Regions from separate parts of the Kocuria salina genome, predicted to be linked through region 3. Evidence: riboswitches for the same ligand, from Rfam matches in the RefSeq annotation. Region 3 holds a riboswitch; each other region holds the start of a gene.

The links. A riboswitch is a leader RNA that binds a small molecule or an ion and turns the genes downstream of it on or off. The one in region 3 is predicted to bind cyclic di-AMP.
Region 1: it holds a riboswitch for cyclic di-AMP, as region 3 does, so the genes downstream of both, E7Z53_RS13915 (C40 family peptidase) here and E7Z53_RS19065 (C40 family peptidase) in region 3, are expected to answer to the same signal.
Region 2: it holds a riboswitch for cyclic di-AMP, as region 3 does, so the genes downstream of both, E7Z53_RS06765 (C40 family peptidase) here and E7Z53_RS19065 (C40 family peptidase) in region 3, are expected to answer to the same signal.

What each region holds. Positions count from the first base shown of each region.
Region 1 is NZ_SSSF01000007.1:55,100-65,083, reverse strand. It holds gene E7Z53_RS20830 (DUF4031 domain-containing protein) at 1-1,174, shown strand, start outside; gene E7Z53_RS13925 (hypothetical protein) at 1,092-1,358, opposite strand; gene E7Z53_RS13920 (C40 family peptidase) at 1,490-2,383, opposite strand; gene E7Z53_RS13915 (C40 family peptidase) at 2,655-3,320, opposite strand; cyclic di-AMP (ydaO/yuaA leader) riboswitch at 3,326-3,475, opposite strand; gene E7Z53_RS13910 (metal-dependent transcriptional regulator) at 3,834-4,520, opposite strand; gene serC (phosphoserine transaminase) at 4,755-5,894, shown strand; gene E7Z53_RS13900 (MFS transporter) at 5,891-7,111, opposite strand; gene E7Z53_RS13895 (DUF3027 domain-containing protein) at 7,165-7,722, opposite strand; gene E7Z53_RS13890 (cold-shock protein) at 7,804-8,187, opposite strand; gene E7Z53_RS13885 (hypothetical protein) at 8,342-8,593, shown strand; gene E7Z53_RS20825 (helicase-associated domain-containing protein) at 8,597-9,984, shown strand, end outside.
Region 2 is NZ_SSSF01000003.1:7,309-17,292, forward strand. It holds gene E7Z53_RS06725 (heavy metal translocating P-type ATPase) at 1-641, shown strand, start outside; gene E7Z53_RS06730 (DUF305 domain-containing protein) at 680-1,351, shown strand; gene E7Z53_RS06735 (SHOCT domain-containing protein) at 1,425-1,688, shown strand; gene E7Z53_RS20740 (hypothetical protein) at 1,825-1,881, shown strand; gene E7Z53_RS20745 (hypothetical protein) at 1,988-2,083, shown strand; gene E7Z53_RS06745 (APC family permease) at 2,173-3,507, shown strand; gene E7Z53_RS06750 (DUF305 domain-containing protein) at 3,579-4,286, opposite strand; gene E7Z53_RS06755 (four-helix bundle copper-binding protein) at 4,511-4,921, opposite strand; gene E7Z53_RS06760 (hypothetical protein) at 4,920-5,108, shown strand; cyclic di-AMP (ydaO/yuaA leader) riboswitch at 5,522-5,712, shown strand; gene E7Z53_RS06765 (C40 family peptidase) at 5,718-6,380, shown strand; gene E7Z53_RS06770 (DUF305 domain-containing protein) at 6,699-7,418, shown strand; gene E7Z53_RS06775 (response regulator transcription factor) at 7,982-8,701, shown strand; gene E7Z53_RS06780 (sensor histidine kinase) at 8,767-9,846, shown strand; gene E7Z53_RS06785 (heparan-alpha-glucosaminide N-acetyltransferase domain-containing protein) at 9,954-9,984, opposite strand, start outside.
Region 3 is NZ_SSSF01000020.1:8,131-18,114, reverse strand. It holds gene E7Z53_RS19070 (DUF3105 domain-containing protein) at 1-345, opposite strand, end outside; gene E7Z53_RS19065 (C40 family peptidase) at 1,082-1,741, opposite strand; cyclic di-AMP (ydaO/yuaA leader) riboswitch at 1,747-1,902, opposite strand; gene E7Z53_RS19060 (hypothetical protein) at 2,483-2,647, opposite strand; gene E7Z53_RS20550 (hypothetical protein) at 2,763-2,891, opposite strand; gene E7Z53_RS19055 (hypothetical protein) at 2,888-3,166, opposite strand; gene E7Z53_RS19050 (hypothetical protein) at 3,773-4,207, shown strand; gene E7Z53_RS19045 (WecB/TagA/CpsF family glycosyltransferase) at 4,688-5,491, shown strand; gene E7Z53_RS19040 (SURF1 family cytochrome oxidase biogenesis protein) at 5,570-6,589, opposite strand; gene E7Z53_RS19035 (copper resistance CopC family protein) at 6,835-7,437, opposite strand; gene E7Z53_RS19030 (hypothetical protein) at 7,587-8,186, opposite strand; gene E7Z53_RS19025 (cytochrome c oxidase assembly protein) at 8,420-9,984, opposite strand, start outside.

The sequences.
Region 1 (9,984 bases), on a different contig from region 3:
CCTGCTCGTGCGCAGCGGGCTGCGCGTCCCGGCGCGGGCGCGCCCGGACCGGATCGCCCGGGTCCTGCTGCGGCGGTGGACCGCCCGCTTCCCGGGGCACCCGGCGCTGGGCGAGGAGCTCGTGGACCGGTGGAGCGAGCCGCACCGGCACTACCACGGTCCCGCCCACCTGCTGGCGGTGCTCGAGGCCGTCGACCTGCTGCGGCCCGGCGTCGACCTCGATCCCGACCGGTCCGCCGCCCTGGTCCTCGCCACGTGGTTCCACGACGCCGTCTACCGGGGCCGCCCCGGGGCGGACGAGCGGGAGTCGGCGGAGCTGGCCCGCACCCGGCTGGGCGCCGCCGGCTTCGCCGCGCCGCTCGTGGCGGAGGTCGAGCGGCTCGTCCTGCTCACCCTCGGGCACCGGGTCCCCGAGGGGGACGCCGCCGGACGGGTGCTCCTGGACGCCGACCTCTCCGTGCTCGGCGCGGACCCGGACGGGTACGCCGCCTACGCGGCGGGCGTGCGGAAGGAGTACGCGCACGTGCCCGGACCGGAGTTCGCCCGGGCCCGTCTGGAGGTGCTGGAGGACCTCCGGGGCCGGTATCCGCTGTTCCGGACCGCCGCGGCGCAGGACCGGTGGGGTCCGGCGGCGGCCCGCAACCTCGACGAGGAGATCGGCCGGCTGCGCGCGGCCGCCGAGGTGTCCCCGGACGCTCCCCCGGCGGACGCCGAGGTGCTGACCATCACCGCCGTGTGCCTGCGGGACGACGACGGGGCGCTGCTGACGGTGCGCAAGCGGGGCACGGAGCGCTTCATGCTGGTGGGCGGCAAGCTCGACCCGGGCGAGTCCCCGGCGGCCGCCGCCGTGCGGGAGACCGCGGAGGAGGTCGGGCTGCGGCTGGACGCCGCCCAGCTGCGCCCGCTCGGGGTGTTCGTGGCGCCGGCCGCGAACGAGGCGGGCACGTGGGTGCGGTGCACCGTGTTCACGGCACCTCTCACGGGGCGGCCGGTGCCGCTCGCGGAGATCGAGGAGCTGCGCTGGCAGCCCGTCGACGAGGACTCCCCCGGCGCGCTGCCCGCGGACCTAGCCCCGCTGCTGCGGGAGCACGTCATTCCGGCGCTGCGCCGCGCTCCCGGCGGTCCTCGGTCACGGCCGCAGCGTGCCGCCTCCGGTGGAGCAGGATCCCGGTGATCAGGCCGAGCACGATCCCGATGCCCCCGAACACCGAGAGCCACATCGCGGCGTGCCCCACGAACGCGGCGACGACGAAGCCGGCCACGATGCCTGGCACGGCGCCGCCGATCATGCCGTAGGCCATGTAGGCGTACTCGCGGTCCAGGCTCGTGCGGGCGTTGCGGCTGTAGTCGGTGGACATGGGGCCAGTCTATCGGCCGCCGCCGGGGCGCCGGGGTGGCCGGCGCGGTGGGCGCCGGGATGACAGCGGGTGCGCGGTTCCCGTCTGGCCGACCAGGAACCGCGCACCCGAAGCGGTGCTCTCGCGTGCGGTCAGCGCACGCGGACGTAGACGGGGCCGGAGCCCACGTTGACGCTGTCGATGACGGTCGTGCCGCCGTTCCAGCCGCCGTGGACGGCCTTGCCGCCACCGATGTAGACGCCGATGTGGGCCGCACCCATGCCGCCGTCGGCGTAGTAGACGAGGTCGCCCGGCTGCGCCTGGCCGGCGGAGACCTGCGTGCCGAGGCTCAGGTAGGAGGCCGGCCAGCCGTGGTGGTTGATGCCGGCGGCGCGCAGCGCGTTGGTGACGAGCGCGGTGCAGTCCTGGCCCACGCCGAGCTGGCCCATGGCGGCGGAGGAGATGGTCGCGCCCTTGCCGGAGGCCGAGCTCTGCGGGGTGACGGTGCGCTGGGCGGCCGGAGCGGCCTGCACGGCCGGCTTCGGGGCGGGCGCGGCGGCGGGCTTCGGGGCCGGAGCCGCCTGCACGGCCGGCTTCGGCGCGGCGACCGGTGCGGGCTTCGGGGCCGGCGCGGCGGCGGGCTTCGGGGCCGGAGCCGCCTGCACGGCCGGCTTCGGGGCGGCGACCGGGGCGGGCGCGGCGGCGGCCTTCGGCGCCGGAGCGGCCACGGCGGGAGCCGCGACGACCGGGGTCTCGACCTTCTGCCGCTCGGCCTTCTTCTCGACCTTCTTCTCGGACTTCCGGTCGGACTCGACCTTCTGCACGTGGGCGACGGGCTCGAGGGACACGGCGGGCGCCGCGGCGGGGGTGGCCGCGGCCACGGCGGACAGCGGGGCGTCGGCGGAGGCGTCCTGGGCCGGAGCGGCCTGCACGGAGACGGTGGTGGCGAGGGCCAGCCCGGAGAAGGCGGCCACGGCGGCCACGGTGCGGGCCTTGCCGGAGAAGAGCGAGCCGATGCCGTTCGAGGAGGTCAGATCACGGGTCATGAGGAGTTCAGACGACTTTCTTTCGGAGCCGGGCCTGCCGGAGGGCGCGGGTGACAGCACGGATCGCCCCGGGCAGTGCGCGGGGTGGGCCGGTGTCCGGCAGGGGTGCGTTCCGGGATCGGGAACGACGGCCGGCGAGCGGAGGAGGGGGCGCCGTCCGGTCGGACAGCAGGCACCGCCGGGAACCGGGAGAGCGGTTCTCGGCGTGCGGGGTGGGGGGTGATCGGGTGCCGCCCGCGACGAGCGGGGTCGTCGCGGGCGGCGGACCGGATCAGAAGGTGTAGTAGCCGTCCAGCTGCATGGCGTTGACGGAGTGGACCTGGGTGCCCTGGGTCGGGTTGAGGGCGGAGATCATCTTGCCGCCGCCGATGTAGATGCCCACGTGGGCGCCGCCGTTCTGCGAGACGAGGTCACCGGGCTGCGGGTTGGCGGTGGGGGTGCCCGCCGCGAACTGGGACCAGGTGGTCCGGGGCAGGTCGATGCCGTTCTGGGCGAAGACCCACTGGGTGAAGCCGGAGCAGTCCCAGGCGCCGTAGGCGGTGCCGCCGTAGACGTAGCCCGCACCCTGCGCGGACATCGCGGTGCCCACGACGCCGCCGGCGGCCGGGGCGATCTCGGTGGTGGCGGTGGACTGCGGGGTGACGCTCGAGGTGGCGGCGGTCTGCTGCGGGGCCGGGGCCGGGGCCTCGTAGGCGGGAGCGGCGGGCTGCGCGGCGACCGGGGCCTGGTAGGTGTACGAGGAGTACTCGGCCAGCGAGGCGGAGGCCGGGGCCGAGTAGGCCGCGCCGGTCTCGACGGGAGCCTGGGCGAAGGCCTGGGCCGGGGCGACGGAGCCGATCATCGCGGCGCCGGCAGCGGCGGCGATGGTGGTGTTGCGCACGACGTGCGAGGTGGTCTCGGCACGGTGGCGGGCAGCGTTCAGCGTGAAAAGCGACATGGTTGAGTTCCTCCCTTTGCCTACGAGGTGAGCTGTCGGATTCGGGTGGGAGACACCCGGCCGCAGAACGCACGCGCTCTGACGACTTAACCCCAAGGACCCGGATCACCGGGACCGAAAGTGGTTCCCCCGCTTCTGCCAAGCAGTTTCTGTGTAGAGGCCACGGGCACCGGCAGAATTCGGCGATGTGCTCCGAGGGCGCCGATCCGACCAGTGATCGGCACGCGTTGAACAGTACATGACAGATTACGGAAGTGTCACGTTTTGATCACGACAGATAACAGCCGGACAACGCCGCGGGTCTCAATGAGTAGTTATTGAGAGGAAAGGTCGAATCAATTCGCACCTGTGACGAGCTGTGCAGTGTCTTCGAGCGCCCTGGGAATCCGCCTGTCACCAGGGAAGCCGCGCCTCCGGGGTCCGGCTCGGGCCGGACTGGCCGAAAGTGGCTTGTGAACGTCCCCACACCCGGGAAGAACCGTTCGCCGCCCCGCTCCGGGAGACGGCGGCGCCTCAGGGAGCGAGGACGCGGATGGCCGCGGCGGTGCGCAGGTCGATCTCCGCGGACCGCCCCGTGGCCGCCACCTCGATGCGCACGATCTGACCGTCCACCCGGGCCATGACCTCCGCCCCGGTGAGCACTCCCACGTCGCTCAGCACGCCCAGGAGGTCCGCGTCCGCCTGGACCACCTCCGGCAGCAGCGCCACGGTGTGCGACCCGTCCGGGTCGTGGCGGGCGGCGTCGAGCAGGGAGGGGTGCGCCGCTGCGGGGCTCTCTTCGACCCCGAGGGCGGCCAGACCGGGGATCGGCGTGCCGTACGGCGAGTACCGGGGGCTGTGCAGCAGGTCCACGAGCCGCCGCTCGACCTGCTCGCTCATCACGTGCTCCCACCGGCACGCCTCGTCGTGCACCTGGGCGAGGTCCAGGCCGATGACGTCGGCGAGCAGCCGCTCCGCCAGCCGGTGCTTGCGCATCACCTGCACCGCACGCTCACGGCCGGCAGGGGTGAGCAGCAGCGACCGGTCCTGGCCCACCGTCAGCAGCCCGTCCCGCTCCATCCTGGACACCGTCTGCGAGACCGTGGGCCCGGAGTGGTCGAGGCGCTCGACGATCCGCGCCCGCATCGGCGTGATCCCCTCCTCCTCGAGCTCGAGGACGGTCCGCAGGTACATCTCCGTGGTGTCGATCAGGTCGCTCATGCCTCAGTCATCCTTCGTCCGGCCGTCCCGGCCCGGGGATCCCGCCCGGTCCGGTCTTCCCGCACGAGCTTAGTGCGCGAGCCCTCCGGCCGCCCGGAGGGAGGAGGCGCCCGCGGGGCCCGCCGTCCGCGGGTGGGGCAGAATGGGCCGAGTCGCGAACGGCGCGAGCGGCCTCCGCGGCGGCCGTGCCCGTCGCGCACCACCCGCCGCACGTCACCCACGAGGGAGCGCCCGTTGCCCGCACACGTCACCATCCCCCAGCACCTGCTGCCCGCCGACGGCCGCTTCGGCGCCGGCCCCTCCAAGATCCGTCCGGCACAGGTCGAGGCCGTGTCGCGCGCCGGGGCCGGCCTGCTCGGCACCTCCCACCGCCAGGCGCCGGTGCAGGAGCTCGTGGGCTCGGTGCGGGAGGGCCTCGCGCAGTTCCTCGGCCTGCCCTCCGGCCACGAGGTGCTCCTGGGCCTGGGCGGGGCCACCGCGTTCTGGGACGCCGCCGCGTTCGGGCTGGTCGAGCGGAGGGCCCAGCACCTGGTGTTCGGGGAGTTCGGCGCGAAGTTCGCCCAGGCCACCGACGGCGCACCGTTCCTGGAGCCCTCCTCGATCGTGGAGTCCGCCCCCGGCACCCGCCCGGACGCCCGGGCGGAGGAGGGCGTGGACGTCTACGCGTGGCCCCAGAACGAGACCTCCACCGGTGTCGCCGCGCCCGTGCACCGGCCCTCCGGGATCGCGGACGACGCGCTGGTGCTGGTGGACGCGACCTCGGCCGCCGGGGGGATGGCCGCGGAGGTGGCCGCGGCGGACGTCTACTACTTCTCCCCGCAGAAGAACTTCGGCTCGGACGGCGGACTGTGGCTGGGCGCGTTCTCCCCCGCGGCGATCGAGCGGATCGAGCGGATCGGCGCCTCCGGGCGGTGGATCCCCGACTTCCTGCAGCTGACCACGGCGCTGGAGAACTCCCGGAAGAACCAGACCTACAACACCCCGGCCCTGGCCACGCTGGTGATGCTCGACGAGCAGGTCCGCTGGCTCAACGACCAGGGCGGCATGACCTGGGCCGCGGCCCGCACGAAGGCCTCCTCGGACCTGGTCTACGGGTGGGCCGAGGCCTCGTCCTTCGCGTCCCCTTTCGTGGCCCGCCCCGAGGACCGCTCCACCGTGATCACCACCGTGGACTTCGACGCCGCCGTGGACGCGGCCGCCGTCGCGGCGGTCCTGCGCGTCCACGGCGTGGTCGACGTCGAGCCCTACCGCAAGCTGGGGCGCAACCAGCTGCGGATCGCCACGTTCGTCTCCATCGAGCCCGAGGACGTCGCCCGGCTGCTGGCCTGCCTGGACCACGTCGTCGAGCAGCTCCGCGGAGGAGCCGGGCGCTAGCCGGAGTTCTCGGGCGCGGAGCGCTCCGCGCGCAGCCGCAGCCAGACGACGAAGCCCACCAGGGCCCCGCCGAGTCCCGCCGCCACGGCGACCCCCATGCCCCAGCGGGCCCCGAGGGCATCGGTGATCCAGCCGACGACCGGCGCCCCGATCGGGGTGCCGCCCATGAAGATGGCCATGTAGAGGCTCATGACGCGTCCGCGCATCACCGGCGAGGTGGTGGACTGCACGTACGCGTTGGCGGTGGTCATGATGGTCAGGGAGGACAGCCCGCAGGGGACCAGCCACAGCGCGAACAGCGGCAGGGTGGGCGCCGTCGCCGCGCCCAGGCAGCTGAGGGCGAAGACGGCGCTGCCCCCGTAGACGTAGCGCAGCCGGGCGCTGCGGCGCCGGGCCGAGAGCAGGGCCCCGGCCACCGTGCCGACCGCCAGCACCGAGTTGAGCAGCCCGAAGGTCTCCGAGCCCCGGCCGAACTCGGGTCCGGCCATGGCGGCCAGGAAGACCGCGAAGTTCAGCCCGAAGGTGCCGATGAGGAAGATGGTCACCAGCACCGCCACGATGTCGGGGCGGCCGGCCACATAGGCCAGCCCCTCCCGGATCTGGCCCCGCCCCCGGCCGGAGCGCGGCATCCCGCGCAGCTCGTCGGCGCGGATCGCCAGGACGGCGGCGAGCATCGCGCCGAAGGTCAGCGTGTTGAGGAGGAACACCCAGCCCGAGCCGATGGCGGCCACGAGCACGCCGGCCACCGCGGGCCCGATCATCCGCGCGGCGTTGAACGAGGTCGCGTTCAGGGCCACGGCGTTGGAGAGGTAGGCGTCGTCGACCATCTCCGAGACGAAGGTCTGGCGCACGGGGGCGTCGAGGGTGGAGACGACGCCCAGGGCGAGGGCGAAGCCGTAGACGTGCCACAGGGTGGCCGCGTCGGCCAGGACCAGCGCCCCCAGACCGGCCGCCAGCACCGCCATGGCCGTCTGGGTCCACAGCAGCAGGCGCCGCCGGTCGAGCCGGTCCGCGAGCACGCCGGCCCAGGGCGCGAGGAAGAGCTGGGGCAGGAACTGCAGGGCCGTCACCACGCCCATGGCGGTGGCGTCGTGGTCCGAGAGCTCGTCGAAGACCAGCCACGACTGGGCCGTGCGCTGCATCCACGTGCCGATGTTGGACACGAGCGCGCCCAGGAACCACAGCCGGTAGTTGCGGAACCGGAAGGACCGGAACATCCCGCGCGCGGGCTCCGGGGCCTCGTCCGTCCTCGCGGTCCCCGGCGGGACGGTCAGAGCTCCTCGCCCTCCTGCGGCGGGACCGGCATGTCCTCGGCCCGGTCACCGGACGCCGGCTCGCCGTCGGGGGCGCCGCCGGAGCCCTCGGGCCCGCCGGCCGCCGCGGTCTCCCCGGCCTCGTCCTCGGCCCGGTCCTGCTCCTCCTGGGCCTTCTCCTCGGCGCTGACGCGGGCGGACCACGGGACCCACTCGGGCGCTAGCAGGGCATCCTCCCCCGGCAGCAGGCCGACCTCGCAGACCGTCACCGCCTTGCTGCGCGGGGCGCGGGCCAGGCTCGCGAACCAGTTCCAGCCCCGGTACCCGGGCAGGGTGCACTCGAAGTGGTGGACGACCAGCCGGTCCTCCTCCACCGTCACCCGGTGACCGGCGCCGATCTGCGAGGGCTCCGCGATCTGCTCCACCCCGGCGCGAGCCGTGGCGACGTCGGCCACGAGCAGGGGGTCCTGCTTCGGGGCCCGGCGACGACGGGGCGCCGCCGCCACCGGTGCCGCCTGCTCGGGCGCCGGCGGCACGGCCTCGGCGGGCGCGTCCTGGACGGTCTCCTCGGTCACTGCTGGTCTCCCTCGGGTGGGTGCCGGCGGGGGCCGGCGGGTGGTTGCTCGGGATCGGTGGACGGCAACGGCGCGGCGGCCTCAGACGTCCAGGTTGTCGGCCACCGTGCGCAGGATGGCCGCGATCTTCTTCCCGTGCGCTGAGTCGGGGTAGCGGCCCCGGTGCAGCCCGTTGGACATCTCGTCCAGGAGCTTGATGAGGTCCTCCGTGATGACCGCCATCTCGTCGGCGGGCTTGCGGACGTTCTTCGCGACCGACGGGGTCCGGTCGAGGATCCGGACGGAGAGCGCCTGCGCGCCGCGCCGACCCTGGGCCACCCCGAACTCCATCCGCGTGCCCGGCTTCACCGTGGTGGCACCGGAGGGCAGCGCCGAGGAGGGCAGGAACACTTCCTGGCCGTCGTCGGCCGCCAGGAAGCCGAAGCCCTTCTTCGCATCGAACCACTTGACCTTGCCGGTGGGCACGCTGTCTCCCTCGTCCTCGTGTTCGTGGAGGGGCGGCCCGTCGGTCCCTGCCGCCGAGCCACCCTGTGGAACCTCCCATTCTAGCCCTGCTCCGGGGGCGGGGACCGCCGGGGCGCGGTCAGCGGCACACCGTTGCGCTCGGTACCCTGGAGCCATGCCTGCCTCCGACGACCGTGCGCCCGCGCCCCGCACCGCCCGACGCCCCGGGATCGACGTCCTCGGCGTCTCCGCGGTCGTGCTCGGCCTGGTGTGCGCCGTGTGCCTCGCCCTGCTGCTCGTGCTCACGGCCGTCGGAGCGGACCCCTGGGACGGGCTCACGGTGGTGCCGTGGTTCGCGTTCCCGGTGGCCTTCCTGCTGTTCTGCGCGGTCCTCGTGCGCTCCCTGCTGCGCCGCCGCCGGGCCTGATCCGTGCTCCCGGACGGGCTGCTCCGGGATCTCGCGTCCCGCTCCCCCGCCGAGCTGGGCGAGCTGCTCGCCGCCCGGCCCGACGCCGCGCGCCCGGGCACGGGGTCCCTCGAGGACCTCGCCGAGGCCCTGCTGTCCCGGGCGGGGCTGCGCCGGGCCCTCGACGCCCTCTCCCGGCCCGAGCTGGACGCCGTCGAGCGCGCCGTGCTGCTGGGCCCGCCGGAGGATCCCGCCGCGCGGCTGCTGGCCGGCCCGCCCTGGGACCGGCTGCACCGTCTGGGCCTGGTCCACCGGGACGACGACGCGCTCCGGCTCGTGCCCGGCCTGGCGGAGGCCCTCGGCCGCTATCCGGCGGGCCTGGGCCGTCCGCGGCCGGTGCTCGCCGCCCTCGCCGCCCGGCTGCGCGGCGGGGCGCCGGACGCGGCGGGGGCCGCGGCCCTGCCGCGCACCGCCGAGGACCTCGCGCAGTGGCCCGCCCCCGCGCGGGAGGTCCTCGAACGGTTCCGCTCCCGTCCCGTGGGCGCTCTGCCGGACGCCCTGCGCCGTGTCGACCCGGCCGTCGACGCCGGCGCCCGGCCCGTCGACTGGCTCCTGGCCCACGGCATCCTCCTCCCCGTGGACTCCCGCCACGTGGAGCTCCCGAGGGAGGTCGGGCTGCTCCTGCGCGGGCCCGACCCGTGGGCCGCGACCTCCCCGGAGCCGCCGGTCGGGCCGGCCCTCCGGGTGCCCGACCGGCTGCGGGACAACGCCGCCGCGGCGGCGGTCGAGCAGCTGCTGCGCCGGACCGCGGCCCTGCGCGCCGAGCTGCGGGCCCGCCCGCTGACCACCCTGCGGGCGGGCGGGATCGGCGTGCGCGAGCTGCGCCGGCTGCGCTCCGCCCTCGGGATCGAGCACTCCGAGCTCGTCCGGCTCCTCGGTCTGGGCGAACTGGCCGGGCTCGTGCGGCTGGACCCGGACACCTCGGCCTGGCGCCCCGCGCCGGCGCCCTTCGAGGACGCCGAGCGCGCCGACCAGTGGTGGCACGTGGTCCGGTCGTGGCTGGCCTCCGACGTCGTCCCCTCCGCGGTGGGCCTGCCCCTCGCGGACGGCACGGTCGTCGGGGTCCTCACCCGCGGCACCCACGCCCCGGAGGCCCCGGTGGTGCGCCGGGCGCTGCTCGCCGCCCACGCCGAGCTCGCCGAGCGGGCGCCGGGGGGCCACGGCCCCGAGGACGTGCTGGCGCTCGCCCGCTGGCGGCGCCCGCGCCTGGCCCGCGCCCTGGACCGGTGGGGCCCGGGGATGCTGACGGAGGCCGCCGAACTCGGCCTGGTGGGCGCCGACGCCCTGACCGAGCCCGGCCGGGCGCTCGCGGAGGACCGGCCCGAGGACGCCGTCCGCTCCGTGGCCGGGTG
Region 2 (9,984 bases), on a different contig from region 3:
CCCTGGCCCTGGAGGACAAGGTCCGCCCCGAGTCCCGCGCCGCCGTGGCCGCCCTGCAGGACCGGGGGGTGCGCGTGGCGATGATCACCGGCGACGCCCGGCAGGTCGCCGAGGCCGTGGGCGCCGAGCTGGGCATCGACGAGGTCTTCGCCGAGGTCCTCCCGCAGGACAAGGACACCAAGGTCACCGAGCTTCAGTCCCGGGGGATGACCGTGGCGATGGTCGGCGACGGCGTCAACGACGCCCCTGCCCTGGCCCGGGCCGAGGTCGGCATCGCCATCGGCGCCGGCACCGACGTGGCCATGGAGTCGGCCGGGGTGGTCCTGGCCGGCAACGACCCGAGGGCGGTGCTGTCGATGATCGACCTGTCCCGGGCCAGCTACCGGAAGATGATCCAGAACCTGGTCTGGGCCGCCGGCTACAACGTGGTCGCCGTGCCCCTGGCCGCCGGGGTGCTCGCGCCGATCGGGATCGTGCTGTCCCCGGCCGTGGGCGCGGTGCTGATGTCGGCGTCCACGATCGTGGTGGCGCTCAACGCCCAGCTGCTGCGCCGCCTCGACCTCGACCCGGCCCATCTGGCCGCCGTCAGCGCCGAGGACCGCCGTCCCGCCGAGCAGTCCACGACTGCCCCCACCCACTGACCCACCGACACAACCGACAAGAAGAGAAGGACACCCCCATGAAGCGAACCACCGCCCTCAGCACCCTCGCCCTGGCCTCCGCCCTGGCCCTGACCGGCTGCGGCACCGGCGCCGACGAGCAGGACACCGGCACGAGCGCGGAGACCGCCGCCCCGGCCACCGCCGCCCCCGAGACCCCCAGCACCACCTCGGCCTCCGAGGAGCCGATCGCCGAAGAGCACAACGACGCGGACGTGATGTTCGCCCAGATGATGGTCCCGCACCACGAGCAGGCCGTGGAGATGAGCGAGACGCTGCTGGCCAAGGAGGAGGTGCCGGCCGAGGTCGCCGATTTCGCCCAGCAGGTGATCGACGCCCAGGGCCCGGAGATCGAGCGCATGAACGCCATGCTCGAGGCCTGGGGCCAGGAGCCCATGATGGAGTCCGGCGGCATGGAGGGCATGGACCACGGCTCCGGGGCGGGGATGAGCGGGATGATGAGCGAGGAGGACATGCAGGCCCTGGAGGACGCCCAGGGCACCGAGGCCTCCCGGCTGTACCTGGAGCAGATGACCGCCCACCACGAGGGCGCGGTCGAGATGGCCCGCGACCAGGTCGAGCAGGGGCAGAACCCGCAGGCCGTGGCCCTGGCCCAGGACGTCATCGAGGCCCAGGAGGCCGAGATCACCGAGATGGAGGGCCTGCTCCAGGGCCTGCCCAGCGGCTCCTGAGACTCCGCAGGTCGTCCGGGGCCGCTACAGGGCGGCCCCGGAACAGCGCCAACTACCACGGAAGGAACCCGTCATGATGTGGGGTGACGGCATGGGGTGGATGTGGCTGTTCTGGCTCCTGCTCATCGGGGGCACGGTGGTGCTGGTCTTCGTGCTGGTGAAGGCGTTCACCAGCGGCTCGGGCGGCGGCACCTGGCAGGGCGGCACCGCGCCGCCGACGACGGGTGCAGGCCCGCGCCGGTCCCGGGAGATCCTCCAGGAGCGCTACGCCCGCGGAGAGATCAACACCGAGGAGTACCGGGAACGCCTACGGACCCTGGAAGAAGGCGACCGGTGAGCCCGCTGAGCCGCCGCCAGCAGCTGTCCCTGGATGCGGCGGAGGAAGACCGGGCCGCATGATGTCCTTCACGATCGACGGGTAAGGGTACGACGCCGAGCGCACCGACCAGCGGGTCCGGGTGGGCACCGTGGAGGTGTGGACCCTGACCAACTCCAGCCCCCTGGACCACCCGGTGCACCTGCACGTGTGACCCCTGCAGGTCGTGGCCGAGGAGGGCCGCGACGTCTCCGCACCGCGGTGGCGGGACGTGGTCAACATCCCGGCCTTCGGGGGGGGGGGGGGGGGTCACCGTCCGGGTGGCCTTCGACGACTTCGGCGGCCGCCCCGTCTTCCGCTGCCACACCCTCGACCACGAAGACCTCGGCATGATGGGCACCCTCGAGGTCCGCTGAGCGGCGGTGGGCCCGACCCACCGACCTTGTCCGACAACCCCACCGCCGACAAACGATCGCACCCCGGCAGGAAGGACGTGCAGCTCCCCATGAACGACAGCACGCAGACGCAGCAGAAGCTCTCCCTGACCGGATCCGTCGCCCTGGGCACGGGGGTGATGATCGGTGCGGGCATCTTCGCCCTCGTGGGGCAGGTCGCGGAGCTGGCCGGGGGCTGGGTGCCCTGGGCGTTCCTCGCCGGGGCCGTGGTCGTGGCGTTCAGCTCCTACTCCTACATCCGCTACTCGGCCACCAACCCGTCCTCCGGCGGGATCGCGATGCTACTCAAGGCCGCCTACGGCCCCGGGGTTCTCGCCGGGTCCTTCTCCCTGTTCATGTACGTGTCGATGATCCTGGCCGAGTCCCTGCTGGGCCGCACCTTCGCCTCCTACCTGCTGCGCCCCTTCGGCCTGCAGGACTCCGCGGTGTGGGTGCCGGTGCTGGCGGTGGTGGCCATCGCGGCCGCCGCCCTGGTCAACCTGGTGGGCAACCGGTGGGTGGAGCGCTCCGCCACGGTGACCGCGGCAATCAAGATCGTCGGGATCGCCGTGCTGGCGGTCGCGGGCATCCTCGCGGCAGGGGTGTCCTCCCTGGGCAGGCTGTTCACCGCCGCCGACCGCACCCCACCGGAGGCGGGCTGGCTGGGCTTCCTGGCCGGGACCACCCTGTGCATCCTGGCGTACAAGGGCTTCACCACGATCACCAACCAGGGCGCGGACCTGCAGCAGCCGCAGCGCAACATCGGCCGCTCCATCATGATCTCCATCGCCCTATGCACCGTGCTCTACCTGCTGATCACCGTCGCGGTCACCGGCAGCCTGACCGTGCCGCAGATCGTGGCGGCCCGGGACTACGCCCTGGCCGAGGCGGCCGAGCCGATGTTCGGCGCCTGGGGTGTGACGCTGACCGTGGTGATCGCCGTCGTCGCGACGCTGTCGGGACTGGTCGCGAGCCTGTTCTCGGTCTCGAAGCTCTACGACATGCTCCGCGACATGGGCCAGGCCCCCGGGCTGCCGGGGCAGGAGGGTCACCAGTCCCTCTACATCACGGCCGGGCTGGCGATGCTGATGGCCGCGTTCTTCGACCTGTCCCAGATCGCCTCCCTCGGCGCCATCCTGTACCTGGCCATGGACATCGCCATCCACCTCGGCATCCTGCGCCACCTCAAGGACGATGTCGGGGCCAAGCCCTGGATCCCCGGGATCGCGATCCTGCTCGACGCCGCGGTGCTCGTGCCGTTCGTGCTGCTGAAGGCCCAGTCGGACCCGTTCACCCTGGTGGTCACCGCCGTGGTGGCCCTGATCATCGTCGTCGCACAGTGGGTCGTCGTCCGCCGGCGCGACGGGGCGAACAGCACCGGGCAGCAGCCCCACACTCACCCCTGAAGCCGGTCGCGCGACCGGCTCACGGTGAGGGGCCCGTCGGTGGACGGGCCCCTCACCATGAGCGTGCTCGTTCAGTTCTGGCCGGCCAGCCAGGTGCGGAAGTCCGCGATCTGCGCCTGTTGCGCGGTGATCCCAGCGCTGGAGGCCACCCGCAGCTGAGCATGATCAGCGCGGGACTGCAGCTCGAGGAACTCGACGATCCCGCCGTTGTGGTGCGGGATCATCTTCTGCACGAAAGCGACGTCGAAGTCCTCGCCAGCCTCAACAGCGGCCAGTTCTTCGACCATCATCCGGGTCTCCTCCTCCAGGATCTTCATCTCCTCCTGTGCTTCCTCCGGGGCCTGAGCCTTGGCCTCTTCCGGGGTCAACCCGTACCACTCCTCCAACCAGGTGGTGAACTGGTCGATCTGGTGCTGCTGGCTGGCGATGATGTTCTCCGCGTGGGTGCGGATGTCCGGGCTGGTCCCGCGCTCGAGCTCCAGCTGGGCCATCTCGATCGCGGCCTGGTGGTGGCCAATGATCTCGGCCAGGAAAGTGACCTCCAGCTGCTCGCCCTCCAAACCGGCCAGGGTCTCACCGAATTCGTAGGCGGTCGGGGAGGTGGGATCGGGGCCGAGCATGTCCTCCGGGGCCTGATCCTGGGCGTGGGACGAGACCGGGGTGGTCACCTGTCCGTGGGCGAACACTGGGGCGCTGGCCCCGCCCCACAGGGCCGTGGCGACGACAACGGTGGAGGCGGCGGCCGCCGTGCGACGGCCAGGGAACTGGATGGAACGCATGATGATGTCTCTCTTCCGCAATGAAGGAGCTCGACCCCGAGGTGCCGGCTCGGTCATCAGCCCCGTACCCTGCGCGTGAACAAACCGCGCGGGCAGAGCTGTACTGAACAAGGGGCGGGGGGAAGAGGGAACCCGCATCCGGGCACGCCCGATCAGCCCATCAGGCTCCTCTTTCACCGACGGAGGCCGGTCATCGGCGTCCGTGGGTCAGCGCGAGTCTGGGCTCAGCCCAGGGAGGCGACCAGTGCCGCACAGGCGGCCTCGCAGCGACGGCAGGCCTCAGCACAGATCCGGCAGTGCTCGTGCATGTCCGCGTGCTGCTCGCACTCATCAGCACACGCCTTGCACGCCATCTGGCAGACCCGGATCGCGTCCAAGGTGATGTTCGCGTCGTAGCCGGTGTGCCGGGAGAGCACCCGCCCGGTGGCCTCGCACAGGTCCGCGCAGTCGAGATTGGTGCGGATGCACTTGGTCAGCTCGGCGACCATGTCCTCGGACAGGCAGGCATCGGCACAAGCGGTGCAGGTCTGGGCGCACTCGAAGCAGGCCTCGATACAGGCCGCCAGCTTGCCCTGGTCCACTCCCCCGAGGTCCTTCGGGTAGGTCTCCAGCATCGCGCTCACGTGATGGGTCATGGCTTGCTCCTTCGTCGGTTCGGTCGAGGAGACGAACCGGCCGGAGCCAGCCCGCCATGTCATCGACAGTAAACTGCCGATTCTGTGTGACGCGACCCGAAAGCTTGAAGATTTGATGAAGATCAACGCCTCAAGAATCCGCGATCCCGCCTCACTACCTGGCCTCTACATCGGTGCAGCGGGCTGAATATGGAGATTTCATGAAGAAACCCTGCCCTAAGGCCTCGGAAGGGCACTTCCGAAGCCCTCCCAAACTGTGAGCCACCTTGAAAATCCTCCCCAACAATCTTGGTGCTGGCCCGGCCCGCGCTGAAGACTGCGCATGGTTGCAGAGCCCTGTCGCTGTCGGCTGCGTCCAGCGAAACGCGCGCCACCATGCCATGTGTCCTAGTCAGAGCGCTTTGAAAGACCGGTGTGAGCTACGCGACGGGTCCTGCTGCGTGACGGTTTCACTTCCTCGGGGCGTATTTTTCCGAGGCCGGAATCACAGCTTCCCGCTCCCGACTGAGGAGAGAATCCAGGCCGTGACCTAAACGTGACACTTTCGTTATGGATGGGCTACTGTCCACTGCGTGCCGATGACTGATCCGGTCGGCGCCCTCGTGCACATCGCCGAATTCTGCCGGTGCTCGAGGTTCCTGAAGAGATATCGCTTGGCAGAAGCGGGGGAACCATTTTCGGTCCCGGTGATCCGGGGCCTTGGGGTTAAGCCGGCAGAGCGCGTGCGCTCTGCCGGCCGGGTGTCTCCCACCCGCATCCGACAGCTCACCTCGTAGGCAAAGGGAGGAACTCACCCATGACTGTTTTCAAGCGCCACGCTGCCCGCCACCGTGCCGAGACCACCTCTCACGCCGTGCGCAACACCACGATCGCTGCCACCGCCGGTGCGGTGCTCATCGGCTCCATCGCCCCGGCCCAGGCCTACGCCGAGGTCCCCGCAGAGACCGCCCCCGCCTACGCGACCCCCGCGTCCGCACTGACGACTTACACCTCGGCGGCCTCCCAGCCCGCGGCCGCCCCGCAGACCGTCTCCACCGCCTCTTCCCAGGCCCCGGCCGCGCCCGAGCAGGCTACATCGGCCGTGGCGGTGTCCACCCAATCGGCGGACATCACCGAAATTACCGGCGCCTCCGGGATCGTGGGCACAGCGATGCAGGGAGCCGGCACCGGTTACGTCTGGGGCGGCACGGACTTCGGCGCCTGGGACTGCTCCGGCTTCACCCAGTGGGTCTACGCCCAGCAGGGCATCGACCTCCCCCGCACTAGCCAGCAGCAGTGGGCGGCCGGCACCCTGACCACCGACCCGCAGCCTGGCGACCTCGTCGTCCAGAACGGCGGGGCCCACATCGGGATCTACCTTGGTGGCGGCAAGATGATCTCCGCGCTGAATCCCACCCAGGGCACCTTCGTGCACAGCGTGAATGCCATGCCGACGGTCGGCTACGTCACCTTCCGCTGAGCCAACCCTCCGTCCGCCACGAATGCCGCTCGTGGCGGGCGGCGGGTGTGCCCCCCACCTGATCAGCATCCAGGATCGGTCGGTCAGAACCGGAGATGCCTGCACCCATCCACCGCCGGGGAACACCCCGATCTGGCCGCCTGATGGGCCCGCTCTTGAAGGTTCAGTGAAGATCTACCGCCCAGCCCTCCCAGCCCGGCGAAGCCAGCTGCGGCGGGGCTACCGTGGATGGATCGGTCCGCCTCGACCCGAGGCTGAACAGAGCAAACACCACGATGTGCAGGTCCAGTACGGGCTGCTGCGAAAGAGAGATTCGTCATGACGTCGACGTTCAAGCACCTGGCCGCCGGGACGGCCCTGGCGCTGGCCCTCAGCGGTGCCGGGGCGACCGCGGCGGTCGCGTCCCCGACGCACCAGCCTGCCTCCGCCTCCGCACAGACGGGCGCTGAGCGGCACATGAACCACGACCGCCACTTCGCCGTGATGATGGTCCCCCACCACCAAGGTGCCACCGACATGGCCGAGCTGGCCCTGCAGAAGTCCGAGCGTCCCGAAATCCGTGACCTGGCGGAGAAGATCATCGAGGCCCAGACCGAGGAGATCCAGCAACTGGAAGCAGCGGCCCAGCGGCTGGCCGCCGAGAACACCCCGGGACACCACCACCATGGACACGGCCACCACCACGGCCACGGGCACCACGTCCACGGCCATGGCCATGGCGGCCATGGCCAGAGCATGAATGCCGACATGCAGGGCGCCATGATGGGCGAGATGGACGGCATGGACGGCATGGACGGCATGGACGGCATGGACGGCATGAGCCTCGAAGAGCTGGCGAAACGGTCCGGGGATGAGTTCGACAAGGCCTTCCTCGAAGAGATGATCGCCCACCACCAGATGGCTCTCGAGATGGCCGAGATGGAGCTGCAGATGGGCACCGACCCCGAGTTGCGAGCCATGGCGGAGAAGATGATCGAGGACCAGCAGGCGGAGATCGAGCTCATGCAGGGCTGGTTGGAGGAGTGGTTCGCGGCCTGATCCAGGACCACGAGCTGGGCCGTCATCGACTGGAACGGGCCGACACCGGGATGTCATGGTCCCCGTCGACCCGTTCCAGCCAGTCCAGTCCAGTGCGGTGATCCCCGACGCGGCACCCGATGGGCGCGCACCCTTCGCGCAGTCAGCAGCACCCCGAACGGTCACCGACCAACCGTAGGTTTGGCAGCACCGCGCCCTCTTGCCTCAGGACACGGCCCCCCTCCCCCTCGCCTGGGGTCCTGTTCCTCCAGCGCGCGCACCGTCACCGAGATGGCCGAGACCACCGGAGTCCCCTCGCCCGGTGGTGGTGGCCGGATCCCGGCCGTGTTGCGTCTGTCCGGGCTCGTGGAGGGGCGACACGCGATCTTCTCAGTGTCCGATATCCCTCTCATCGGCCCGGTGCAGGGGATCGTTAGCCACAGCGACCACCGGTTCACCGGTGAGCCCGGCCACGACGAGTCCACCCCCCTGTTTCGTTTCCGAGGCCTCAGACACGGTCGCCCTGGGACGCTGGGGCTCGCAGCACAGTGTTCATGTCACAGCGATCAGTACCGGGAGGACAGATGACGGATCCGCTCACCGGACGTGTGCTGGTGGTCGACGACGAGGTCGACCTCGCGCAGCTGATCGCGGACTATCTGCGCAAGGCCGGGCTGGAGGTCGTGATGCGCCACGACGGCACGGAGGCGGTGGCCGCGGTACGGAACTTCGCCCCGGACGTGCTGGTGCTCGACCTCGGGCTGCCGGGGATCGACGGGATCGAGGTGTGCCGTCAGGTGCGGACCTTCTCGGACTGCCACGTCCTGATGCTCACCGCCCGGGATGATGAGGTCGACAAGATCGTGGGCCTGTCGATGGGAGCCGACGACTACGTGACCAAGCCGTTCAGCCCGCGCGAACTCGTGGCCCGGGTGCAGGCCATGCTGCGCCGGGTGCGCACCCAGTCCGCACCCGTCCCGGAGCCGGCGGGCCAGGACCAGGGGCTGGTGATCGGGGACCTGGTGGTGGACGGGGACTCCCGCCAGGTGCACCTGGGCGGGGAACCGGTGGCGTTGACGAGGATCGAGTTCGACCTGCTCCTGTGCCTGGCTGCCCGCCCCCAACTGGTGCTCTCGCGCCGGCAGCTGGTGGAGATGGTCTGGGACACGCACTGGACCGGGGACGAGCACCTGGTGGATGTGCACATCGGACGGATCCGCAAGAAGCTCGGCGACGTAGCCACCAGGCCGACATTCATCCACACGATCCGCGGGATCGGCTACCGGATGGGCACCGGGCGATGAGCGCCGCCGTCTCCGACCGGACCCGGGCCTGGTCTTTGTCCTGGAGCCCATTGACGGTGCGATTGATGCTAGCCCAGACCGCAGTGCTGGCCATCGGGCTGATCATCGTGGTGATCACCGCGGTGCTGGTCGGGCCGAACATGTTCTATCACGAGCTCATCGAGGCCGGCCACGCCGATGAGGCCACCGGACTGGTGCACCTGGAGGACGCCTTCCGCTCGGTGAGCCTCACCGCCCTGACCATCGGGGGGCTCCCGGCGCTCTACATCGCCGGGATGCTCACCTTCTACCTCTACCGCACGATCGGGCGGTCCCTGGTCTCCTTCAGCACCGCCGCCCAGGAGGTGGCTGCCGGCAACTACGACGTGCGTGTCACCTCCACCAGCCTGGGCGCGGAGTTCGACTCCCTGGCTGGGTCTTTCAACGACATGGCGGCCAGGCTCGACGCCGTGGACACCACCCGGCGCCAGATGCTGGCCGATCTGGCTCATGAGATGCGCACCCCCCTGGCCAGTCTCAAAGGACATCTAGAGGGCATCGAGGACGGAGTGGTCGAGTGGGATGCACGAACCACGGGCATCTTGTACGCCCAGATCGCCCGGCTGGAGCGACTGGCCCGCGACATCCGCCAGCTCACCGCCGCCGAGGAAGGCATGACCCATCTGCAGCTGACCCTCCAGGACCCGGGCCGGCTGGCAGCCCAGGCGGCCGCGGCCGTCCAACAGGACGCCGCCGCTCAGAACATCTCGGTGACCTCCATCAGCACCGGCATGGAGGTCACACCGGTGCTGGTCGATCAGGAGCGGATGGGACAAGTGTTGGGCAACTTGCTGGAGAACGCCTTACGCCACACCCCATCCGGCGGGGCCGTCACCGTGCGCACCGACCACACCCCGGAGGCGGTCACTGTCACCGTCACCGACACCGGGGAAGGCATCGGCTCCGAGCACCTCCCGCACGTGTTCGAGCGCTTCTACCGCGCCAACACCGGCCGGGAGGCCCACCGCGTGGGCTCAGGCCTGGGACTGGCCATCAGCAAATCCCTGGTCGAGGCCCAAGGCGGGACCCTGGAGGCCACCAGCGGCGGCCCCGGACGCGGGACCAGCTTCCGGATCCACCTGCCCCGCCACACGCCCCCGGACTGACCCCAGCGTCACCAGACCGTTCCGTGACGGCGGCGGGCCGTGCCCGCCGCAGAGAGCACGTCTGCTGCGGCGGGCACGGCCCGTCATGTCGTGGCTACCGGTACAGCCTATCCGTGGCTGTCCTGGGCCGGCCTGCCC
Region 3 (9,984 bases):
CTCGGGCACCGGCTCGGTGTAGACCCCGCAGTTGAGCCAGTCACTGGCGTGGTCCCCGCCCACCGGGGGGGACTGCTCGTAGTCCACCGCGGTCTCCACGTGGGAGTTGCCGAGGCCCTCGTAGGTCTGCAGCCCGGCGATCTCGATGTCCTCCCGCGCCTGGGGCGGGGGATCGTTGATCACCGCCACCGTCACCAGGGCCCCGACCGCCGCGACAGCCGTCACCGCGCCCGCGCCCGCCAGGAGCCGCCGCCTGCGGGTGGCCCGGGCATCGGCCGCCCAGTGCTGATCCAGCAGCGCAGCACGTTGCTGCCGCGCCCGCTCCGGGTCCGTACCGCCAGCCATGCGTCCTCCTTGAAAGGCCCAAAAAGGGTCTTGCTCCTCATGAACGGGCAGGACAGTAGCTCACTGCGCTGAGCCTTTCCTGCAAGGCCTTCTTCGGAAGATCGTCCACCATCCACTCCTGGACATGTCGGCGAGTGTGCATCCTCGAGCGCAGGAGAGGCGCGTCCTCGGTGGCTAACGGCGACGACGCAGAAGATCCAGGCCTGGGGCGGGATGTGAGGACCGGGTGCGCACTCCTTGCTGGTCGTTCAAAGAGGACGCACCCGGAGTATGTGATGCCTGAACCGGCTCAGCGTAGGCAAACCTGGACCGGCCCGGAGCCGACGTTGACGCTGTCGAGGACCGCCTGGTGGCCGTTCCGGCCGCCGTGCACGGCCTCGCCGCCGCCGGGATGGACCCCGATGTGGGCGCCCCCGGGGAGCAGTCGACGAGGACATCGGTCTGGGTCTGGACGGTGGAGACGCGGGCGCCGGACTCAAGTGGTCGGCCGGTTAGCCGCGGAAACTGGTTCAGGCCGCGCCCAGCGCATCACTCACCGCCCCAGTGCAGGCCTGATCCCGGACGGTGTCACCGAAACGACCGATGTCCGACGGGGGTGCTTTCGGAGAGGAGCACTCCCGCAGCAGGTGAAGGGCGCAGCAGGTGCGCGTGAGGTAGAGGCGGTCCGGCCCCGGGTGAGAGCGGTCCGGGGATCTGCTGCGGTGACCATGTGGGGCACCGCAGCAGCGAGTCCGGCTCAGCGGTAGGTGTAGTACCCGTCGACGGGCATGGCGTTGACGGAGTGGACGAAGGTGCCCTGGGTCGGGTTCAACGCAGAGACCATCTTGCCGCCACCGATGTAGATGCCGATGTGGTTGCCACCGTTCTGGGACACCAGGTCACCGGGCTGCGGGGTGGCGGTCGGGGTGGCCGCGGCGATCTGCTGGGAGCTGGTGCGGGGGATGTCGATGCCGTTCTGGGCGTAGACCCAGCCGGTGAATCCGGAGCAGTCCCAGGCCCCGAAGGAGGTCCCGCCCCAGACGTAGCCGGTGCCCACACCCTGCATGGCCGTGCCCACGATGCCGCCGGCGGCCGGGGCGAGTTCGGTGGTGGCGGTGGACTGCGGGCTCACGCTCGAGGTGGCGGCGCTCTGCTGCGGGGCCGGGGCCTGGTCGGCGGGGGCGGCGGGCTGCGCGGCGACCGGGGCCTGGTAGGTGTAGGAGGCCAGATCGGCCATCGCCGAGGCCGGAGCCGCATAGGAGGACCCGGAGGCGGCGGGGATCTCGGCGTAGGCCTGGGCCGGAGCGATGGAGCCCACCAGTGCTGCGCCGGCGGCGGCGACGACGGTGGTGGTGCGCACGGCGCGCGAGGAGGTCTCGGCGCGGTGGCGGGCAGTGTTCTGCGTGAAAAGCGACATGGGTGGATTCCTCCCTTTGCCTACGAGGTGAGCTGTCGGATGCGGGTGGGAGACACCCGGCCGCAGAACGCACGCGCTCTGCACGGCTTAACCCCAAGGCCCCGGTACACCGGGACCGGTAATGGTTCCCCCGCTTCTGCCAAGCGATTTCTCTTCAGGAACCCCGGGCACCGGCAGAACTCGGCGATGTGCCACGGGGGCGCCAAGAAGATCAGCTCTCGGCACGCGGAGGACGATACAGGGCCCACCCCCTAATGTCACGTTTTGGTCACGGCCGCTGATCGGGTGGTCGCCTTGGTTGCCGAGGGTGCTCAGCACCGTGTTCCCGACCCAGCGGAGCTTCGTTTCGAGCGGGAACGTCAGGGTGTTCACCGTTAGCGGGGGCGTGGCCGGGGAGAGTCCCTGGTGGGCCCGAAGATGCACACCCTCGGCACGCCTGCGGCGGCCTGTCAGCACTGGGAGACCGCCGGTGGCTGCGGTGGGCGGTTTACGCGCGTAGGGTAAGAAAAGCGATCGAGGCTCTCGGGCGGTGGCTTCGGAGAATATCGGGAGGATAAATTCAGCGCGCACTCATATCTGCCGTAATCCGCCATCCGCCATCCGAACGAAGCACATTTCTTCATCGAATCTTCATGCCTTCAGCGTGTAGAGGAAGAACGGGCACGCTCAAGGGCAGGACAGGAATCGATGTGTTCGCCGGCAGGTGATTCGACTGCATGGCCTTAGGGGCACGCCCGGGGGTCAGTGTTCAGACGGCATCGACACGGCCGCCTCCAAGACGTTGATTCCGTTTGCGGCAACGGGAAATCCGGAGGATGCTTCGTCTGCTGCTTCCTCGATACTGCCGGTATATCCGGGCAGGACCAGGGCGCACCCCAGGACGAGGGCGGTGCTGGTGCGCTTCACAGGGGGCCTCCAACCGGCGGGGCGAGCGGGCAACGGCATCGGCCGCTCGAGACGCCAACAAGATATCCGCCTCGCCGTGGCGACGCCTGCCATGCCCTTGCGAAATGACCGCCTCCTACCCGAGGGGGTGGTCGTTGCGGTCCATCTGCCAGTCGGCCAGGTCCACGGAGACCGCCGCGGCGGCGCCGGCCCACAGAGAGAAGTCGAGCCATTTCCCGCTGAGCTGGAACCGGTCGTCGCTCACGGTCGGTCCTGCCCGGCGGGCCCGCCTTGGCCGAGCGGGACGGTGTCCTTCCAGAAGCCCTGGGCGCGGAGGAACCTCTCGAGGTTCTCGCGGTGGTCGGGGCACGCCAGCCAGCTCTTGCGGTGGTGTGGGGTGTGGATGCGCGGGTTGTTCCAGCGGATCCGCCACGCAGCGTCCGCGCCGCAGCCCTTGCGGGAGCACTGCAAGTTGTCGGGTCCGGCCGGTGGTGCCGCGGATCCGTGCGGGGACAGCGATCTGAGCCGGTCGGTCTCCACGGCGGTCGTGCTCCTCAGGGTACTCGGGCAGGCTCACCGGACAGCCCCGCGTCAGGCTCAGGCCGCGCCGCGGCGCCGGGAGGTGTCGTCCTCGACAGTAGCGGAGGAAGCCGGGTTCCCGCTGGGAGCAACCGTGCTCCCAGGGCCTGATGTCGCGGTCTGCGGGGCTCTCGTTGCGGTGTCTTTCCGTCGTCGCCGTGACCGGTGATGGACTCACCCGCCAACACGGGGTGAAGTGACCCCCCGTCATCAGGACACCCACGGCAGTGTGGCCCCTGCTCAGCGTAGGATTCCCGCTTTGACTTCGAAGTCGTTTGTATAGTTTTCCTCAAGATGGCGTGAAGATTCCCCATAACTTGCCCTCTGGTAGCTGTACGGGCTGTTCTTCCGGACCGGTGAGGGCATAGTTTGCGAGTGAGAACACCCCGTTCTCATCACCCCGTGCACGGGCGTTAGGGTGCCCCAGTCTTTGCTCCCCTTAGGCTGGGGCACCCGTCGATAATGTGGAGAAGCGACGTAGCCCGGACCGAAGAATCCGACGGATCCGAGACTGGCTCGCGGGCCCTCAATTGGCAATCCGAGGGCAAGACCCCCGACCCCTCTCCGGTGAGCATCATCATCCCGGTGCTCTCGCTGGTCATCATGCCGGTGCTGGTCGCGGTCAAGAAGAAGGCCGGCACGGCCCTGGGGGACGACCTGATCCTGGCTGGTGCCGCCGAGACCGGGATTTGCGCGCTGCTGTCCGTCTCCACTCTGACTGGGCTGATCCTCTTCCCGCTGACCGGCGCGGCGTGGGTAGACCCGGTGGCCGGGCTTATCCTCTTCGCCTTCGCCCTCCCCGAGGGCAAGGAGTCCGGGGCGAGCTTGTCGAGAGCGACGACGAGGACGAGGACGAGGACTGATCGACATCCCGTTCCACCACGCTGGTCACGATCACCACGCAACGCTGAGGGGCCTTGTGTCTGGCAGGGCCCTCAGCTGTCCCCGGCGGGGTTGCGCATCCAGGACACAACACCCACTGCCTTACATGTGGTGGATTAGCGGTTGGGCTTCGCCGAGGCCCTGTGGAGCAGGCGAGCAGGGCAAGGGGTACTGCACCTGGGTGGGAGAGACGTGGATACGTCTACCACGATGGGTTTGATGGTTTTCACCGTCATGCTCCTCCAGCGCTGTCAGCACTGGCTCGACGAGACCGCCCAACGCGACCTCACAGCGCCTTGACGCCAATAGAGCATCCACTCTGCAGGGCGCAACCTCGCTGGATGCACGGAGGCATATCAATGCAAATAGGTACATATTGGGGGACGGCGCAACCCGGAAGTGGGGGCACACCGGGAGGCCCGTCGTTGCTAACGTGAATGTTGGCGGGTATTCGGGGGAATACGGGCTGGTGTCCCCGAATGCTGCGCCCACGGGATCGTGTCCCATGCGCCAATCAGGATCTGGGAGTCCCACGGCGGTGGGCGAACGTGCCGACCAACAATCGATGAGGCAGCAACTGCCGAGCCAGTGGGGGAACACATGCTTAAGTACCAGACTCAGACGGACAAGCGGGGCGAGATCGAGATCCCGGTCAGCGGCATCCGGGTGACACCGATGGACACCAATGAGCTGCACCGGTGGATTGCGGCCACCTGGGAGGAGCGGCGCAAGACCGTGATTCTCGGCCACAATCTGCACAGTCTCTACACGTGGGAGGTCAACCCGACGTTCCGCGCTTTCTACGACAAGGCCGACGTGGTGCTGACGGATGGCTTTCCCATCCTGAAAATGGCCAAGTGGTGCTCCGGGCGGCCGCTCAGCGCCAGGCGCCACCGTATCGGCACCATGGATTGGTTGCCCGGCCTGATCCGGAGCACCCCCGTGCGGCGCGTGGCCGTCATTGGCGCGAGCCCCGAAAGCAACGCCGCCACGGTTGCTCTCCTCCGTGCGGGGGACCCCGAGCGCACGGTCGAGGGCTGGCCCGGCGAAGGGTGGAACCTCGCACTCGAGGACCGCATCGTCGGAACCCTCCAGGAGTTCCGGCCGGACTTCGTCATCGTGGGCCTGGGGATGCCGCTGCAGGAGGAGTTCCTGAGCCGGCACTGGGAGGAGTTGCCCACGGCGATCTATGCGGCCGTCGGCGGGGTGATCGACCAGTACTCCGGGATCCAGAAATCGGCTCCGCGCTGGCTCGGGCCCCTGGGCCTGGAATGGGCCTACCGGCTGGCCACCCAGCCGCGGCGGCTGGGCCACCGGTACCTCGTCGAACCGTGGATCCTCGCCTATCTCCTGGCGGCCAAGGCTGTCCGGCAGGGCACCAGAGGGGCGGACGCCAGTTCCTGAGCCGGCCGTGAGCGGTGAGCGGAGACTGTCCGTCCCGGCCCACCGTCTCGTGTCGGAGTGCATCAACAACGCTGCGGGTCAGTGCAATTCGTCCGCGGACCGGAGCGGGACCCGGCTCCCGCTCCGGTCCGCGGCCGACGCCTCCAGGGCGTCCAGCATCGCGTCCTCCTCGTCCTCACAGGTGGGGCGGGAGCGCCGGCGCTGCGGCCGGGGGCGCATGAGCGACCTGAGGTGGGCGGGCATGTCGTCGGCCATCTCGAGCTGGCGGACGACGAGCTCCTCGTCGCCCTCGCCGATGTAGTTGCCGTCCTCGTCGTAGAACCGTGCGAGCCGGCGCTCCATCTCCTGGGCGAACTGGCGGTCCCAGGCGTCGTTGCGGGCCTGCTGGCGGGCGGCGTAGCCCCAGGCCACGAAGAACAGCGCCGCGAACGCGTACCACTGCAACGAGTAGGACAGGTGCGGCCCGGAGTCGGTCTCCGGCTCCGGAGCCGGCGCGGGGGCCGCCGCGGGGGCCGGGTCCTCGGCGAAGACCTCGCCGTAGGCCGCCGTCCCGTTCGGCCGGTCCCAGCGCTCGCGCAGCTCCTCGAGGTCGATCGAGGCGATCTGGCCCGCGGGGGCGCCGCGGCTGACGGCCGGCTCCCCGGGCTGGAGCCGGGCGGTGACCGTGACCCGGCCGGCGGGCGGGGTCGGCACCTCGTCCGGCATCCCGTTGGCCGCCTCGCCCGTGGGGATCCAGCCGCGGTCGAGGACCACGACGTCCCCGTCCTGCGTGCGGAACGGGACGAGGACCTCGTAGCCGACGCGGCCGTCCTGCGGCCTGTTGCGGACCAGCACCTGGTCCTGGGGCAGGTACTCGCCCGTGAGCTCGACCGGGCGCCAGGTGAGGGAAGGGTCGTGGGCGGCGAACTGCTCGACGGCGGCCGCACCGGCCAGGGGCTCGGCGCGGTAGTTCTGCGTGATCTTGGCGTTCTCACCGACCAGGTGGTCGTTGCGGTCCATCTGCCAGCCGCCCAGGTACACCGAGACCACGGCGGCGGCGCAGGCGAGGAGGAAGAAGCCCAGCCACTTGCCGCTGAGTAGGAAACGGTAGGTGCCCATGTCAGAGCCCACCATCGGCCCGGCAGCCCTGGCAGAAGAGTGGCGGGGAGCCCGGCCCCACCGGGAGGAGAGCTGCGGCGCCGCGCGGTGACAGCGATACGAGTAGGTCGAACTTCACAGCGGTCGTGCTCCTCAGAGTGCGCCGTCGGGCTGACCGGACGGTCGGCGGCGGCCCCAGGAGCACGGCTGTCGCCGCACTCCTGGGGCCTGTGCTGTAGAGCATCTGCCGGCCCGGCGTGGGGGAATCAGTTCTTGCGGCGGCGACGGGACATCAAGCCCAGTAGCCCGATCACGGCCAGGGCCAGCACCACCACGGTGGCGCCGACGGCCCATCCGGAGAAGCTTCCGGAATTCTCCTGTACGGCCGCGTCCTGGGCTTGGGCGGAGCTGTCCGAGCTGTCGGCGCCCTCACCGGTCGGGGTCTCGGTCGGGGTGGTGCTGAGGGTGGGGGCCGGGGTGGTGATGTCCACACTGTCACCCACCTCGTAGGTGTAGGTGCCTTCGATGGGGTGGCCGTCGCTGGAGACCACCCGCCAGACCACCTGGTAGGTCCCTTCCTCGGACCCGGTCTCGGCCAGGGGCTGGATCACTTGGGAACCGTCGCGCTCGAGCGGGCCCTCGGTCACGGACTGCCCGTCGGGGCCGGTCACGAGCACCTGGTGGCCGATGTCCATGATCTCCCCGCTGTAGGAGAGCTCGATTTGTTCGGGGGCGGTCTCCAGCACCGCATCCTGTTCGGGGGAGGTGCTCAGCACCTCGTCATGGGCGGCGGCGGGGGCCAGTCCCAGGGCGGTCAGGGCGCCTACCGCGCTCACAGTGGCGGCGGTACGGCGCAGAGCAGAAGTCATGGTCAGCATGGCAGAGGGGTCCCTTCGAGGGGCAATGAGTGAGTGGGTCAGACAGGGCCGCCGAGCCGATGATCGGAGGCGGCCGTGAGGGAGTCGTCGAGTCTGCTGTCCGAATCCACGACCACCACCGGCCCCAACAGGGGTGGTGTTCAGCCGGCGGGCGACCGGGCGGGCCCGGTCGGGAGCGGAAGATTCCGACGACGAGCTGTCGGTGGTCCGCGGTAGGAGCGCACCGGTTGCAGCAGCGACTGATCCGTCAGTGCGTGCGGGCGCCCCTGCGGAACAGGTCGGGGCCGGTGCACCACGACCGGGGCGGACAGGACCCGCCACAGCCGGCGGACGCGCAGTCGCAGGGCGTCGAGCAGGTCCACGAGGGCCACTTCGCCGTGGCGCAGGAACGCGTAGGTGGCCGCGGCGGCCAGCACGTGGAAGACCAGCATGCCGGTGCCACCGTGCACCGCGTGAGCCTGGGCCTGGAGCACCAGGGCCGGCCCGGTGGGCGGTGAGCTCAGCGCCGCGTGGTGGGTGGCGTCGACCACGGTCGTCACGGATCCGGCGACGGTGAAGAGCAGGTGGAAGACGCCCTGGCTGACCAGCACGCCGGTAAGCAATAAGGAGCGGGAGAGGACCCGGCCGGCCAGAGCCATGCACACCGGCCCGGACAGCGCCAGGGACAGCAACACCAACAACACCGGAGGGACCTGACCGCCGGCGGCCACGTGGGAGGCGGCGGCGAAGGCCGTGGCCATCCCGGCTCCGGCCCACCCGCGGGCAAGACGGTGCGCCCGTGCGTTCACGCCTCCACCCCTCTCAGTTCATCAGCCGCTCGAGGCGGCGATCCCATTATGTGCGGGCCCTCGAGAGCCCCACCACATCGACAGGCCCTGGCGGCAGGTGCCGGTCGGGTCGACACCGCGGTGCGTCGTGTGTCCTCTGTTGTCAGGTCGCCGTGAAGGTCACGGCTTCCATACGTGGTCCTGGCTCAGGGGCGCCTCGTGGACTCGTCCCGCTCGGCGAGCCCGGCCATCATCGCGTTGTAGGCCTTGAGCTCGGCGTCGTCGGTGCGGTCCGCCTGGCGGTCCACGCGACGGTTTTCCTTCTTGCCTTCGATCGCCCACATGATCGCCACGACCACGGCGACGACGACGGTGGGGAACTCTCCGATCCCCCACATCAGGGCCCCGCCGAACTGCTGGTCCTCGATCGGGCTACGGCCCCAATCCCGGCCCATGTTCGCGAACCACCACGCCTGCAGCAGGGTGTCGGAGCCCATCAGGGCCACCCCGACGAAGGCGTGGTAGACCATCGTGGCCAGCAGCAGAATCAGGCGCATCATGTGGCCGGGACGGTGCGGGATCGGGTCGATGCCGATCAGCACGAGCATGAACAGGTACCCGGTGATCAAGAAGTGGGTGATCATGAACACGTGCCCCACGTGGTACTGCAGGGTGAATCCGAACAGTGGGGTGAAGTAGAAGATCACGATCGAGGCCGCGAAGTTCACCCCGGCGACGATCGGGTGCGTCACGATCTTGGAGAACGGGGAGTGCACCAGGGCCAGGATCCACTCGCGCGGCCCGCGGGTACCGTCCTGGCGGGGCTCCAGGGCCTTGAGCACCAGCGTCACCGGCGCCCCCAGGACCAGGAAGATCGGCACCACCATCGTCAACATCATGTGCTCGACCATGTGCGCGGAGAACAACACCAGCCCGTAGACGGCGACCCCACCGGAGGTGACGTAGAACAGCACCGCCAGCCCGGTCAACCAGGAGAGGCTGCGCAGCACCGACCAGGAGTCCCCGCGCCGGCGGACCTGCACGAACGCCCACAGGTAGAGGGCGGCGAGGAAGACCACCACCGCCAACCAGAGCGGGTCCACCCGCCAGGTGGTGAACCAGGAGGCGGCGGTGGGCTGGGGAGGCAGTGGGTACCAGGTGAGGATCTCGGCCGGGGTGGCATCCGGGGCGATCTCCTCGGGCACCGGTGGGGCGGTGCGCGACAGGGCCACGGCCACGCCCATGACCGCACCCATGACCAGCACCTCCCCGGCCACCAGCTGCCACACGGCACGCGTCGCGGTGAGACGGCCCGCCTCCAGGGCCGGAATCAGCCACCGGCGGTGAGCCACCCCCGCCAAACCCAGCCCCAGGGTCAGGGCGGCCTTGAGCAGCACCAGCTGCCCGTAAGGACTGAACAGCTGTTCCCAGGATCCGATGCGCACCGCCGCATTGATGGTCCCGGAAAGAAACACCAAGAAGAAGGCACCGAAGGCCACCGTGGAGAAGCGCCGCAGCACCACGGCGGCTATCGGCACCTGAGGCCGCACACCAGCGCCGCGGCCGGCCCCTGCCGGCAGGCTGCCGGTGCCGGCAGCCGATCCGCTCAGCTGCGGGGAGAGCCAGGCGAGCACCACCAGCCCACCGGTCCACAGACACACGCCCAGCAGGTGCAGGCCCAAGGAGTTCACCGCACCCATATGGTCCGTGCCTCCGGAGGAGTGACCGGTCAGGGCCATCGCCACCAAAGCCGTGCACGCCAGGCCGAAGG